One region of the Streptomyces sp. NPDC056738 genome, then DNA from elsewhere that is predicted to be linked to it. Evidence: riboswitches for the same ligand, from Rfam matches in the RefSeq annotation. Region 1 holds a riboswitch; the other holds the start of a gene.
What was found. Region 1 has a riboswitch for thiamine pyrophosphate ahead of thiO (glycine oxidase ThiO). Riboswitches for the same ligand answer to the same signal wherever they lie in the genome.
Positions count from the first base shown of each region.

Region 2: it holds a riboswitch for thiamine pyrophosphate, as region 1 does, so the genes downstream of both, ACFRIC_RS35670 (purine-cytosine permease family protein) here and thiO (glycine oxidase ThiO) in region 1, are expected to answer to the same signal.

Region 1 covers NZ_JBHTZF010000003.1:36,138-43,796, reverse strand. The annotation lists gene ACFRIC_RS07600 (deoxyribonuclease IV) at 1-676, opposite strand, end outside; gene pknB (Stk1 family PASTA domain-containing Ser/Thr kinase) at 759-2,717, opposite strand; gene ACFRIC_RS07590 (thiazole synthase) at 3,012-3,806, opposite strand; gene thiS (sulfur carrier protein ThiS) at 3,810-4,010, opposite strand; gene thiO (glycine oxidase ThiO) at 4,007-5,173, opposite strand; TPP riboswitch at 5,171-5,283, opposite strand; gene ACFRIC_RS07575 (hypothetical protein) at 5,336-5,713, shown strand; gene ACFRIC_RS07570 (NAD(P)/FAD-dependent oxidoreductase) at 5,746-6,990, shown strand; gene ACFRIC_RS07565 (Rv2175c family DNA-binding protein) at 7,068-7,439, shown strand; gene thiE (thiamine phosphate synthase) at 7,529-7,659, shown strand, end outside.
Region 2 covers NZ_JBHTZF010000018.1:56,953-64,611, reverse strand. The annotation lists gene ACFRIC_RS35675 (alpha/beta fold hydrolase) at 147-980, opposite strand; TPP riboswitch at 1,201-1,295, shown strand; gene ACFRIC_RS35670 (purine-cytosine permease family protein) at 1,286-2,686, shown strand; gene thiD (bifunctional hydroxymethylpyrimidine kinase/phosphomethylpyrimidine kinase) at 2,752-3,549, shown strand; gene gndA (NADP-dependent phosphogluconate dehydrogenase) at 3,723-5,165, shown strand; gene ACFRIC_RS35655 (hypothetical protein) at 5,289-6,848, opposite strand; gene pflA (pyruvate formate-lyase-activating protein) at 6,906-7,643, opposite strand; gene pflB (formate C-acetyltransferase) at 7,640-7,659, opposite strand, start outside.

The DNA.
Region 1 (7,659 bases):
CGTTGGCGTGGATCAGCTTCAGCCGCCCCTCGCCGACCGTGTCGACCAGCAGGTCGAGGGTCTGGTGCATGCCGCTCGGCCCGGTCAGATCGTGGCCCGCCGCGAAGATGTGGCAGGTGTCGAGGCAGACGCCCAGCTTGGGATGCGCGTCCAGGGCCTCGAAGTAGGGCCCGAAGTCCCAGGTGCGGGAGCAGAGGGAGGAGCCCTGGCCGGCCGTCGACTCCAGCAGCAGGAACGGGTCGTCGTCGTGGGTCAGTTCGTCCAGCAGCGGCAGCAGACGGTCGCGCACCTGCCCGAGGGCGACGGAGCGCTCCCGGCCGCCGGTGGCGCTCCCGGTGTGCACGACCACCCCCAGGGCGCCGATCTCCCGTCCGCGCCGCAGCGAGTGCCGCAGCGACTCCACCGACTTCTCGACCGTCGCCTCGGTGTGCGAGCCGAAGTTGATCAGGTACGGGGCATGGACGTACGCGGGGATCGACCCGGCGGCGCACGCGGCGCGGAAGTCCTCGTCCTGCTTCGGGTTCCCGGCGGGTGTCGCCCAGCCGCGCGGGTTGGCGACGAAGACCTGGACGGTCTCGGCCGCGAGGTCACGGGCGTAGGCCAGGCCGACGGAGTTGAGGCCGCCGGCCACGGGGACGTGGCCGCCGACGGGGTTGCGGAGCTGCTTGCTGGTCACACCCGTCAGGGTGTCACGCGCCGCGGGGCACCCCGCGGGCGGACCCGGGAGGGGCCCGCGGGACGCCCGGCGGCGGGTCGACTCAGCGGATCTGGATCGTGATCGTCGAGCCCTTGGGCGCCGTGTCGCCGCCGTCCACCGACTGCTTCTTGACCGTGTCGCCGAAGAGTCCGAGGAGCCCGCGGTCCTCGTCGACCTTGAACCCGGCGTCCTCCAGGGCCTGCTTCGCGTCGTCCACGCTGTCACCCACGACGTCCGGGACCTCGACCATCTCGGGGCCCTTGGAGAGCGTCAGCGTCACCGTGTCGCCCGTGGCGGCCTCGCGGCCCGCGTCCGGCGTCTGCCGGGCGACCTGACCCTTGTCGAACTCCGAGTTGACCCGCTCCGCGGCGATCTTCACCTTCAGGCCGGCGCCCTCCAGCTCCGCGGCGGCGTCCTCGACCGACGAGCCGGTCACGTCGGGCAGCTCCACCGGGCTGCCCTTGCTCACCACGATCGCGATCGCCGAACCCGAGTGCCGCGTGGTGCCCGCCGCCGGATCCGTACCGATCACGAAGCCCCTGGCCACGTCCTGGCTGAACGCGCGCGTGACCATGCCCGCGACGAGCCCGTCGCCCTTGAGCACTTCCTTGGCCTTGAACAGCGCGAAGCCCTTGAGATCCGGAACCTTCACCGTCTGGGGACCGTCGGAGACGGTCAGGGTCACGGAGTCGTTGTCGCGGATGCGCTCGCCGACATTGGGGTCGGTGCTGATGACCGTGCCCCGCTTCACGGTGTCGCTGTAGGCGTGCTTGACCTGCTTGACGTCGAGCCCGGCGCCCCGGAGCTGGGTCCTGGCCTGCGCCTCCGTCTTCGCCAGTACGGGCGGGACCTTGGTGAACTGGCCCGAGTTGATGTACCAGACACCGGCGCCGAGGCCGAGCACCAGCACGATCGCGGCGACGACCAGCAGCATCCCGCGCCGAGGCGGCCGTGCGGCCCCGGGCTGCGGCGGGACCGGCGCGGTGGTGAACGGGCCGTCCTGGGTGGTGAACGGGCTGCTCTGTTCGAACCGGCTGGTCCGATGGAGTGAGTCGTCGTCGTTCACGGGCAGCAGACGGGGGACGGACAGCGAGCGCGGGATCACGCTCGTACGGTCGTCGGCGTTGTCGTGGCCCACGGACAGGGCGCCCGGCGGGATCGCGTCGAGCTGGTCGGCGGTGAGGCCGGCGCGCGCTTCGAGGACCTGGCCGAGCAGGGACACCGCGTCGGCCGGGCGGAGCTCGGGATTGCGGGCCGTGGCCGCGGTGACGAGGTCGTCCAGCGGGTGGGCGAGGCCCGGCACGACGGCCGACGGGGGCGGTACGTCCTCGTGGAGGTGCTGGTAGAGCACCTGGGCGGGGGAGTCCGCGGTGTGCGGCTTGGCGCCGGTGAGCATCTCGTACAGGACGACACCGCAGGCGTAGACGTCGACCCGGGTGTCGGCGGTGCCGTGCTCGATCTGCTCGGGGGCGAGGTACGACACGGTGCCGAGGACGGCGCCCGTCGTGCTCGTGACCGTGTCCACGGCGCGGACGAGCCCGAAGTCCGCGACCTTGACCCGGCCGTCGTCCCCTATCAGGACGTTCTCCGGCTTCATGTCGCGGTGCACGAACCCGGCGCGGTGGGCCGCGCCCAGCGCGGCGAGCACCGGCTCCAGGATGTCGAGCGCGGCCCGCGGCTGCAGGGCGCCGCGCTCGCGCAGCACGTCGCGCAGGGTGCACCCGGCGATGTACTCCATGGCCAGATAGACGTACGACCCGTCCGCCCCCTGGTCGAACACCTGCACCACGTTCGGGTGCGCCAGCCGGGCCACCGACTTGGCCTCGCGGATGAAGCGCTCGACGAACGAGACGTCCGCGGCCAGCGTCGGGTGCATCACCTTGAGCGCGAGCACGCGGTCCAGACGGGTGTCCAAGGCCCTGTAGACCGTGGCCATCCCGCCGACCGCGATCCGTGCGTCGACGCGATAGCGGCCGTCGAGCACGTGTCCGACAAGCGGGTCCTGAAGGGTCGTATCCACGCAGGTGAGTCTACGAGCCGCCACTGTCACGGCGCCCCGTTCGGGCGATTCGGGGGCCCGACTGCATCCGAGCTGTGACGAGCGCGGCCCGTACGAAGATCCGTTCGTCGCACAGATGTCCGATCAGGCCCCGTCTGTCACCGCAAGGCCACAACACGACAACCTGCGGCTGACCCGCCCGGCCGGAAAGCGACGGCGCACGTCCGGACGGCGCGATCGCTGCCGGGTGTTCCGGGGAGCCGGAGCGCGGCGGGTTCCCCGGGCGGCCGAAGCGTCGCGGGGTGTCCGGTGCGCTCAGAACGCCGGGCGCTCCGGGTCCAGCGCCGCCACGCCCTCCGTGGGGGAGGACGCCGTCGCGAAGTGCCGCCGGGGGATGCGCCCCGCCCGCCGCGCCAGCCGGCCCGCCTCCACCGCGTGCCGCATGGCCTCCGCCATCAGCACCGGCTCCTGCGCCCGCGTCACCGCCGAGGCCAGCATCACCCCCGCGCACCCCAGCTCCATCGCGAGCGCGGCGTCCGACGCCGTGCCCGCTCCCGCGTCCAGGATCACCGGCACGCCCGCGTGCTCGACGATCAGCTCGAAGTTGTGCGGGTTGCGGATCCCGAGCCCGGACCCGATCGGCGAGCCGAGCGGCATGATCGCCGCGCAGCCGACGTCCTCCAGCTTCCGCGCCAGCACCGGGTCGTCGTTCGTGTACGGCAGCACGGTGAAGCCGTCGTCGACCAGCGTCTCCGCCGCGTCGAGCAGCTCGATCGGATCGGGCAGCAGGGTGCGCTCGTCGGCGATGACCTCCAGCTTGACCAGATCGGTGCCCAGCGCCTCGCGCGCCAGACGGGCCGTCAGCACGGCCTCGCCCGCGGTGTAGCAGCCGGCCGTGTTCGGCAGGACGCGGATGTCCAGCCTGGCCAGCACCGACAGGACCGAGCCGTGCACGGACGCGTCCACGCGCCGCATCGCGACCGTCGTCAGCTCCGTGCCCGACGCCACCAGGGAGCGCTCCAGCACGTCGAGGCTGGGCGCGCCGCCCGTCCCCATGATCAGCCGGGAGCCGTAGACCGTACCGCCGAGGACGAAGGAGTCGTCTGCCATGGGTCAGCCTCCTTGGACGGCGGTGAGGACCTCGACGCGGTCGCCCTCGGCGAGCGCGGTGGACGGCCACTGCGCGCGCGGGACGACGGTCTCGTTCAGGGCGGCGGCCACCCCGGACGACGAGGCGGTGAGGGTCGCGACGAGCGCGTCGAGAGCGGTCCCGGCGTCGATCCGCCGCCGCTCCCCGTTGACGACGATGTTCATACGGGCAGCTCCGTGAGGGCGGTGGCGCCGAAGCGCAGGGGCGTGAAGGGGCGGGCTTCGGCGGGGAGTTCGCCGGTGGTCAGCACGTGGGCCATCACGTCACCGGTCACGGGCGTCAGGAGTACGCCGTTGCGGTGGTGCCCGGTGGCCAGCAGCAGCCCGTCCAGGGCGCTCGGGCCGAGCAGCGGCGCGTTGTCGGGCGAGCCGGGGCGCAGCCCCGCGCGGGTCTCGGTGAGCGGCAGCTCGGTGATCCCGGGGACCAGCTCGTGGGCGTCGCGCAGCAGCTCGTACACGCCGCCCGCCGTCACGGTGGTGTCCCAGCCCAGCTCCTCGCTGGTCGCGCCCACCACGAGCTCGCCGTTCTCGCGCGGCACCAGGTAGACGTGGCTGCCGCGCACCACGGCCCGCACGGTCCGGTTCAGGAAGGGCGCGTACCGCCGCGGCACGGTCAGCCGCAGCACCTGACCCTTGACCGGGCGCACCGGTGGCACGGCGTCCTCGGGGACGCCCGCGAGGCGTCCGCTGAGGCTGCCCCCGGCCAGCACCACCCGGTCCGCGGCGAGGGCGGTGCCGTCCGCGGTGACGACGCCGGCCGCCCGCTCCCGTACGACGCTCAGCCGCTCCGCCCAGGTCCGGTGCATGACCACCCCGGCCCGCTCACAGGCCGTGACGAGGGCCGCCGCGAGGCGCCGCGGGTCGATCTGGTGGTCGCCGTCCACCCGCAGGCCCCCGCGCACGCCGGGCGCGAGCATCGGCTCCAGACGGCGGCACTCACGGCCGCTGAGCCACTCCGACTCCAGCCCCGAGCGGACCTGGAGCGCGTGCAGTTCGCGCAGATGGGCCCGGTCGTCGGCGTCCAGCGCGACGGCCAGCGTGCCGCTCCGGCGGTAACCGAGGTCCTGTCCGGCCGCCTCGGTGAGCTCGGCGGCGAAGTCCGGATAGCGGCGCGCGGAGGCGAGGTTGAGGCCCAGCAGGGTCTCCTCGCCGAAGTGCAGCTCGGTGACGGCGGCCAGCATCCCGGCCGCGACCTGCGCGGCGCCGCCGCCCGGCTCGGGGTCCACGAGCGCGGTGGTGAACCCGCGCTGCGCGGCCCGCCAGGCCGTCACCAGACCGATGATTCCGCCCCCGACGACGAGGACGTCCGACGAACGTGCAGACGGCATGGGCGTCCAGCCCCTCCCTTCGCCGGCATGACCCGGATCAGGTTCGTACGGTCGGAGGCCGCCCAGCCTCCCTCTCAGCCCGGTGCGTCCGGGCTCCCGCGAGTGCTTTACGTTGGCCACCCTAGCCCGCCCCCGTCCGTCTCAGTAAGGGAGCCTCCGCCCATGGCGCGACCGCTCGACGGCCTCGTGCTCGCCCCCGTCGCCGACCAGGCGCCGGGCCAGGTGGGCACCCGCACCCGGTTCACCTACCACGAGGAGGACGGAGTGGTCTGGGCCGACTACGCCGGCGGCGACGTCGTCCGCGGACATCTCGTGGGCACCCGTGAGGGCGACCGCCTCGACTTCCGGTACGTGCAGCTCAAGCGGGACGGCACCACCGCGTCCGGCCACTGCGTGTCCCTGGTCGTCGAACTGCCCGACGGCCGGGTGCGGCTGGAGGAGACCTGGACGTGGGAGTCGCAGCCGGGCGCCGGGACGAGCGTGGTGGAGGAACCGGTCGGGACCGGCCGTGTGCAAGAGGTCACCGAGCACGTCCGCTGACTGACGGATCGTCACGTGTCTATGGTGATCAGGTGAGCGATCAGACGCAGGCACAGTCCCCGTCCCGGCCGCGGCGGCACACGGCACGACGGGTCGTCGTGGTGGGCGCCGGCATGGCCGGGGTGCAGACCGCGGTCGCCCTGCGCGAACAGGGCTTCACGGGCACCGTCACGCTGATCGGCGCGGAGCCGCATCAGCCCTACGACCGGCCGCCGCTGTCCAAGGCCGTCCTGCTCGGCAAGGCCGAGGGCTCCGCCTTCGACATCGACTTCGAGGCCCTGGACATCGACCTCCGGCTGGGCAGCGAGGCGCTCGGCGTGCGCCCCGGCGACCACGAACTCGACACGGACGCGGGGGCCGTCCCGTACGACGTCCTGGTCGTCGCCACCGGCGCCGAACCGATCCGGCTCCCCGGCGCCGAAGGGGTGCCCGGCGTGCATCTGCTGCGCACGCTCGACGACGCCGACCGGCTGCGTCCCGTACTCGCACGGCAGCACGACATCGTGGTGGTCGGAGCGGGCTGGATCGGCGCCGAGTTCGCCACGGCCGCGCGCGAGGCGGGCTGCGCGGTCACCGTCGTCGAGGCCGCCGACCGGCCGCTCGCCGGGGCGCTGCCGCCCGAGGTGGCCGCCCCGATGGCCGCCTGGTACGCGGACAGCGGGGCCTCGCTGCGCACCGGCGCGCGCGTGGAGCGCGTCGAACCCGGCGCGGTGATCCTGGACGACGGCTCCCGGGTGCCCGCGGGCGCCGTCGTGGTCGGGATCGGCGCGCGGCCCGCCACCGCCTGGATCGCCGGCTCCGGCATCGAACTCGGAGCCCACCGCGAGATCGTCGCCGACGACCATTTGCGCACCTCGCTGCCCGACGTCTACGCGGTCGGCGACTGCGCCTCCTTCCCGTCCGGCCGCTACGAGGAACGCCTTCTCGTCCACCACTGGGACAACGCCCTCCAGGGCCCGCGCACGGTCGCCCTGAACATCGTCGGCGAGACGCCCGCCGCCTACGACCCCGTGCCGTACTTCTGGTCCGAGCAGTTCGGCCGTTTCGTGCAGTACGTCGGCCACCACACGCCCGCCGACACCCTGGTGTGGCGCGGTGACCCCTCGGGCGCCTCCTGGTCGGTGTGCTGGCTCCGCGAGACACGGCTCGTCGCCCTGCTGGCGGTGGGCCGCCCGAGGGATCTCGCCCAGGGGCGCCGGCTCATCGAGGCGGGTGCCGCGATGGATCCGGTGCTGCTCGCGGACCCGTCGAGGCCGCTGAAGGGAGCCACCGCCTGATCACGTCCCGGTCCCGTCACCCCGGGTCGGACGCCCTCGGCTTTCCGGCTGTCGGTCCGGGATGGCAGGCTTGTCCCGTGACCGAGATTGACGCAAAGACCGATGCTCTCGTCCCCGCCTGGCTCACCCTCCCCGACATCGCCGAACAGCTCGGCGTCGAGGTGACACGCGTCCGGCAGCTGGTCAAGGAAGGCCAGCTCATCGCCGTACGCCGTGGTGAGAACCGCGCACTGCACGTCCCCGCCGACTTCATCGACGTGGACGAGCAGAAGGTCGTCAAGGGCCTGGTCGGCACCCTGACGCTCCTGAGGGACGACGGTTTCTCCGACGAAGAGGCCCTCGAGTGGCTCTTCACCCCCGACCCGACCCTGCCCGGCACCCCCGCGCAGGCCCTGAGCGAGAATCGCGGCACGGAGGTGAAGCGTCGCGCCCAGGCGCTCGCCGTCTGACCTGATCGAGACCGTCCGGCACGGGGAGCACGGCGGCGGGACCCTCCCGGCCGCCGCGCTCCCCGCGCACCGACAACGGGGGACCACGCATGCCCGAGAACGCCGCCACGACCGCCCGGGGCCGCCTCGCCGACGCCCGCGTCTATCTGTGCACCGACGCCCGCAGGCGCCAGGGCGACCTCGCCGCGTTCCTCGACGCCGTCCTGGCGGGCGGCGTGGA
Region 2 (7,659 bases), on a different contig from region 1:
GATCCCTTCCTGTGGGGAGCATGAGCATGCCATGCAAAGACCTGTCGGCGGGGTGACGACGGTACGGATCACGTCAGGGAGCGCGGCCCGGACCGGACGGGTTCCCTCGCGGCACCCGGCGAGTCCCGCGCACCCGCAGGGTGCGGTCAGCCGCCGCCGGTTCGGGTGCCGGGGTGCTCGATCCGCGAGACGAAGGCGGTGAGGTCGGCGACCACGCGCTCGGGCTGTTCCCAGTGCACGGAGTGCCCGGTCTCCGGGTAGGCGAGGAAGTCGGCGCCGTGGACGGCGTCCAGGATGGTCTGCTGGTCCTCGCGCGGCAGGAATTCGTCCTGTTCACCCCAGATGACGAGTGTGGGCACGAGGATGCCGCCGAGGGTCGCGCGGAGATCGGCGTCGAGGAGCCCGCGGGCGGTGTCCTTCCAGACGTGCGCGGGAAGCTTCAGGTTCTCCTCGACCATGGTCTCGACGAACCCCCGGGCGATCGGTCGGGCCACCGTGTCGGCCAGGAAGTCCTCGACGAAGGCGCGGGGCACCGGATCGGCCAGGTCCTCCATGGCCGCCACCAGGCCGGTCACCGCCGGCTTGTCCGCGAGGGTGCCGGGGACACCGAGCAGCACCAGACCCGCGATGCGGTCGGGGTGGCTGCCGGCGACGATCCGGGCCGGTACACCGCCGCTGGACGCCCCGACCAGGACGGCCCGGGGGATGTCGACCGCGTCCAGGAAGGCCACCAGGTCCGCGGCGAAGTCGTCGGGGGTGTAGCCCTCCGGTGGCCGGCCGGCGTCGCCGTGCCCGCGCTGTGTGGGCGCGTATCCGTGCAGGGACGCCGGAAGGCGCCTGAGGAGGGGTTCGAAGGACCACCAGGAGTCGGCCAGACCGTGCACGAACACGACCGGCGTACCACTGGGGTAGCCGGCCTCGGCGTACGGGAGGACGAGACCTTCCCGCACCTGCGCGGACTTCAGGGAGATCACGGTCACGGCACCCTGCCTCCTTCGGCCCTGCCACCGGGGCCCGGAACCCGGGAGCGCAGAGCGAGCGGCGATCACTTCCGACACTACCGAGGGGCGGCACGCGCCGCGCTGTGAACGGGCCCGCCCGCGCCGTTCGAATGAACCGGAGCACGCGCGGGCGTACGCCGGTCCGGGCGAGTGAGGACCCCCTGCCGCCGCGTCGCGGGGAACGGTTAGGGTGTCCGTCGTACCGGACACGGGGTGCCCCGTCCGAGGGCTGAGATCACACCCGTCGAACCTGAACCAGTTCATACTGGCGGAGGGATGTCTTCATGCCATTGGCGCATGTTCCCGGCGGGCTGCCCGCCGACAGCCGGCCTGCCGTCTTCGACGGACGGATGCCGGCCGCACCCGGCGACCTCCGCGTGGAGGGCCACGGCATCGAACCGGTCCCCGAGAGCAACCGGTACGGCGGGGCGGGACGCCTCTTCACCGTCTGGTTCGCGCCGAACCTGACGATGACGGGCGTGTTCACCGGCACGATCGGGATCGCGCTCGGCCTCGACTTCACCACCGCGCTCGCCGCGGTCGTCCTCGGGACCGTGCTCGGCGCGCTGCCCACCGCCTACCTCAGCACCTGGGGCGGCCTCACGGGTACGGGCCAACTCCCCCTCGCACGGCTGGCGTTCGGCCCGTCCGTGGTGCTTCCCGGCACGCTCCAGTGGCTGTCCTCGGTCGCCTGGGACGCGCTGATCGGCCTGTTCGGCGGGGACGCGCTGGCACGGCTGTGCGGCTGGCCGTTCTGGCTCGGCGTCCTGGTCATGATGGCCGCGCAGGGGGCGCTCGGTGTCCTCGGCTACGAGGCGATCCACCGCCTCCAGATCGTCATGACGTTCGTGCTCGCCGTGGCCTTCGCGGTGATCGCCTGGCGGATGCTCGACGGGGTCCACCCCGCGACGACCGGGTCCGCCACCGGCGCCGACCGTGCCGGCGCGTTCGTCCTCACCAGCACCATCGCGCTGAGCCTGTCGCTGTCCTGGGCGCCGTACGCCGGTGACTTCAGCCGCTATCTGCCGCGGACGACGTCCCGCCCGCGCATGTTCTGGTGCACCCTGCTCGGACTCGTCGCCTCCTTCGTCGCCGTGCAGGTCCTCGGACTGTGGGGTGCCTCGGTGCTGACCGACCAGACGGCGGCGGGCGTGGACGTGCTGCTGGGCGGCGGTGCCGCGGGCGCGTTCGGGCTGCTGGCCGTGGCGCTGGCCGCCGTGTGCAGCAACGCGATGAACGACTACAGCGGTTCGCTGGCCCTCCAGACCCTGGGGGTGCGGATCCCGCGACCGGTCGCGGCGGCCCTGGCCGCGGCGCTCGGCTTCCCGCTGGTGCTGTGGATGCACGCCGCCGACACGACGGCGCGTTTCCAGAACGTGCTGCTGTTCGTGGGCTGTTGGATTCCCGGGTTCGTCGCGATCGTCGTCGTCGACTGGATCGCCCGGAAGCGGGAGCGCGGAGGCGCCCCGGTGGACGTCGCCGCCGAGCTCTCCCGTCCGCGCCCGGCGTGGCCCTCGCTGGTGGCCTTCGTCGCGGCGTTCGGCGCGGCCGTGCCGTTCATGGACACGAGCCTGTACGTCGGTCCGGTGGCCGACGCACTGCACGGCGCCGATCTCTCCTACTACGTGGCGTTCCTCGTCGCCCTCGCCCTCTACGCCCCGCTGCGGCTGCGCCGCCGCGTCTGAGGGCCGCCCGTCGCTCAGCCGGTCAGGGCCCCCGTGCCCGAAGCCGTTTCCGAGAGGAACACCCCATGACCACCCCTCCCCGCGTCCTGACGATCGCCGGATCCGACTCCGGCGGAGGCGCCGGAATCCAGGCCGACCTCAAGACCATGCTCGCGCTGGGCGCCCACGGGATGAGCGTGCTCACCGCGGTGACCGCGCAGAACTCCGTGGGCGTGCAGGGGGCCTGGGAACTGTCCGAGGAAGCGGTACGGGCCCAGTACCGCAGCGTCGTCGACGACATCGGCGTCCAGGCGGTGAAGACGGGGATGCTCTCCTCGCCCGAACTCGTCACCACCGTCGCCGAGTTGCTGACCGACGTGGGCGCCCCGGTCGTCGTGGACCCGGTGAGCGTCTCCAAGCACGGTGACCGGCTGCTGGCCGACGACGCCCTGGACGCCGTACGGACCCGGCTGCTGCCGCGCGCGACCGTGGCCACCCCGAATCTCGACGAGGTCGCCCAGCTCACCGGCGTGAAGGTGGACGGCGAGCCGGACATGCGCCGGGCCGCCGACCTGCTGCTCGCGTTCGGTCCCCGCTGGGTGCTGGTGAAGGGCGGTCATCTGCCGGGCCAGGCCGTCGACCTGCTCACCGACGGAACCGCCGAGCACTGGCTGCGCGCGCCCCGCCACGACAACCGGCACACGCACGGCACGGGCTGCACGCTCGCCTCGGCCGTCGCGGTGGGACTGGCCGAGGGCCTCGACGTGCCGGAGGCGGTACGGCGGGCCAAGGCCTACGTGACCGCCGCGATCGAGGCCGGTTTCGCGCTCGGCGCCGGCATCGGACCGGTGGACCACGGATGGCGGCTGCGCCGGGACGGCTGACCTCGGCGCGCCCCGGCGCCCGGCGGCCGGCACCCGTTCCGCCGTCCCCCCACAGCTCCTGTGCCGAAAGGTGAACACCTGGGCTCCTGGCGGCGTACTGATCGGCACAGCGACAGTCGTCTGCTCGCCCGTCAGGTACGCGGACAGGCAGATCCGGATCCAAGGAGCACACCATGAAGGCGACCGCACAGATCGGCGTCACAGGGCTCGCCGTGATGGGCCGCAATCTGGCCCGCAACTTCGCCCGGAACGGCTACACCGTCGCCGTCCACAACCGCACACCCGCGCGCACCAAGGCACTGGTCGAGGAGTTCGGACACGAGGGCGCCTTCGTCGCGGCCGAGTCGGCCGAGGACTTCGTGGCGGCGCTGGAGCGCCCGCGCCGCCTCATGATCATGGTGCAGGCGGGTGCGGCCACCGACGCCGTCATCGAGGAGTTCGCGCCGCTGCTCGAGACCGGCGACATGATCATCGACGGGGGCAACGCCCACTTCTCCGACACCCGCCGGCGTGAGCAGTCGCTGCGCGAGCGCGGCATCCACTTCGTCGGCGCGGGCGTGTCCGGCGGCGAGGAGGGCGCCCTCAACGGGCCGAGCATCATGCCCGGCGGCTCCCCCGAGTCGTACGCCTCGCTGGGCCCGATGTTCGAGTCGATCAGCGCCAAGGTGGACGGCGAGCCCTGTGCCACGCACATCGGCACCGACGGCGCCGGTCACTTCGTCAAGATGGTGCACAACGGCATCGAGTACGCCGACATGCAGTTGATCGGCGAGGCCTACGACCTGCTCCGCCGCGTCGGGGGCTACACGCCGCCGCAGATAGCGGAGATCTTCCGGCGCTGGAACAAGGGCCGCCTCGACTCGTACCTCATCGAGATCACCGCCGAGGTGCTCGCGCACACGGACGCCGCCACCGGGGAGCCCTTCGTCGACATCGTGGTGGACGCCGCGGGGCAGAAGGGCACCGGCCGCTGGACCGTGCAGACCGCCCTGGACCTCGGCTCCCCGGTCACCGCCATCGCGCAGGCCACCTTCGCCCGCGCCGCCTCCAGCCAGGACGCGCTGCGCTCCGCCTACCGCGGTCTGCCCGGCGGCACCCACTGGGACCTGTCCGGGACCGAGGCCGAGCGCTTCACCAGCCAGGTCGAACACGCCCTGTACGCCTCGAAGCTGATCGCCTACGACCAGGGCTGGAAGATGATCCTGGACGCCGCCGCCGAGTACGGCTGGGACATCGACCTCGGTGAGGTGGCGAAGATCTGGCGCGGCGGCTGCATCATCCGCGCGGCGTTCCTCGACCGCATCCGCGCCGCGTACGCCGTCGACCCGGGCCTGGTGAGCCTGCTGTCCGACGCGGGGTTCGCCACCGAGATCAAGGACGCCCAGGTCCCGTGGCGCGAGGTCGTCTCCATCGCCACCCGCAGGGGCGTCCCGGTGCCCGCGTTCTCGGCGGCGCTGTCCTACTACGACACGCTGCGCGCCGACCGCCTGCCGGCCGCCCTCACCCAGGGCCAGCGCGACTTCTTCGGTGCCCACACCTACCGGCGCACCGACCGTCAGGGCAGCTTCCACACGCTGTGGGGCGAGGCGTCCCGCGGCGAGACCGAGATGCTGTGAATCCGGTCGGGAGATGACTGAGCGCGGGGCGGGCCGTGCATCCGTTGCGACGGACGCACGGCCCGCCCGGTCGTGACGGATGGACCGCCCCGCCCCGTCGTGACGGAGGTCCGGCCCCGCCCGTCATGACCGCCGGACGTCTCGACCGGCGCTCGCGCGGGTCTCGTCGGCCGCGGTCACGAGTCGCGCCATCACGGCGGGCGGCAGGGACGGGTTGGCTGCCGCCGCTTCCGCCACCTGCCGGTCGGGGTCGGCGAGCAGGTCCACGATCACCGCCGGCGGCAGGGCCGGGTGCGCGGCGGCCACGGGCCTCGCCCGGTCGTCCGCGAGGCAGGAGAGCAGGGCTTCGACCGGCGCGTTCGGGTGCCGGGCGACCTCCCGGAGGGCCTTCGGCACCGGTGGCGCCTGACGGGTCAGGTGTTCCAACAGACCCGGACTCGCACCGGGGTTGGCCGCCACCCTGGCGAGCACCCGGACTCCGTGCCGGTCGGCCATCGCCCTCAACTGTCCTTCGGAGAGGCCGGGGTGTGGCGCGACGGCCTTGACCACCTTCGCGTCGGCGTCACTTGCCAGCGCGTCGCGTATCCCGGGCGGCAGGTCACGGTGTTGGGCCGCGAGCATGCGGGCCGCCGGGTCCGGCGACCGGGCCAGGTCCGCGAGCTCGGCGGGCGTCGCGGCGGCGACACGGGGAGCGAGCGTGGCCCCGACCTTGGCGGTCCGGGCCAGTTCGGTGAGCACGTCGAACGGGACGCGGGGATGCCGCGCGAGGCCCCGGCGTACCGATACGTCGCCGTCCCGCGCCAGTACGCGGATGACGTCCTCGCCGATCGCGGGGTTCTCGGCGAGGTCACCACGGACGCCGGGCACGGGGTCCGTGGCGAGCCGGGCGCACACCTGCGGGGGCAGGTCCTCGCGGGCGGCGAGCGTCAGGCGCAGCAGCACCGAAGGGTGGTCCGCGAAGCCGGCGGCCGCTTCCGTGGGCGTGGCCGGATTGCCGAGCGCCGCGATCCGCATCCCGTGGACGGCCGACTCGTGGGAACCGTCGCAGGAGTCACCCGGACCCAGGTCGCAGTCCGTCCGGGGGCATTCCGGATCGTGGGTGAAGGGGGTCGCCTCGCGGTCGCAGACGCGGCAGTGCCGCGCGGGCGGCAGTCCTTCTCCGGTGAGGAGCGCGGCCAGTACGTCCGGGGGTGTCGCCTCGTTGCACACCACCGCGCGGCGGACCAGGGCGTGCGGATGCTCCGCGAGCCGCGCGGCCGTCTCCGGTGTGGTCCACAGCGCGAGTTCCGCGACGACGCCGGGATCCGGGTCCGCGGCGAGCCTGTCCACCACGTCGGCCGGAAGGCCCGGACAGGCCGCCAGCTTCTCCCGGCGCTCCGACATCGGGTCGCCCGCGAAAAGGCGCGCCCAGTCGGGGTTGCCGGACCCCTCGTCGAGCAGGGCGAGGGCGGTGTCCGGCCGGGTGACCGGATCGACGTCGGCGGCCGTCAGCCTCCCGGCGTGGGCGAGCGGCACGCCGCAGTCCGGGTCGCGCGCGAAGAGGGCGACCGCCTGTGCGTGGCTGAGGTCCTCCCGGCCGGCGAGGTCTCGGGCGAGGTCCCCGTCCGCGACCGCGATCAGCCGGTCGACCAGTTCGGAGGGCAGGGCCGGGTTGGCGGCGAGACCGCTCAGGACGTGGTTCACAGGGGCATCCTGCCCCGGGTCGCGGTGGATCGGCCCGGGATTTTCCCCGCGCGGAGGTCAGTGCGCGGTCAGTCCTTGGGACCTGAACTGGCCCCGGACGCGTTCGGTCAGGTCGGGTCCGGGCACGGGGATGTCCCGCAGCGGGAAGGGGATGCCCAGGGCTTCGTACTTGGCGGCGCCCAGCTTGTGGAAGGGGAGGACGTCCACGCGGTCGACGTTGCCGAGCCCGGAGAGGAACCAGGCGAGTCCCTCGATGGGCTCGGGCGCGTCGGTGTGGCCGGGGACGAGGACGTAGCGGATCCACACCGGGACGCCGAGGCGATCGAGTCGTGTGGCGAAGTCGAGTGTGGGGGCGAGTGCGCCGCCGGTGAGCTTGCGGTAGGCGTCGGCGTCGAAGGACTTGATGTCGAGGAGCACCAGATCGGTGTCCGCGAGGAGCCGGTCGGTGGCGCGGGCGCCGAGGAACCCGGAGGTGTCCAGGGCCGTGTGCAGTCCGGCCTCCCTGCAGCGGCGCAGCACCGCCGCGGTGAAGGCGGGCTGGAGGAGGGGCTCGCCGCCCGTCACGGTCACCCCTCCCCCGGCGGCGGTGACGAACGGCCGGTACTTCTCGATCTCGGCCATCACCTCGTCGACGGTGGCCTCCCGGCCGTCGCGCATGTGCCAGGTGTCGGGGTTCGCGCAGTAGAGACAGCGCAGCGGGCAGCCGCTGACGAAGAGGACGAACCGGGTCCCGGGACCGTCCACGCCGGTGGACAGGTCCCAGGAGTGGATCCGGCCCGTCGTGGCCGTCCTCACAGCGTTCCGTGGAAGG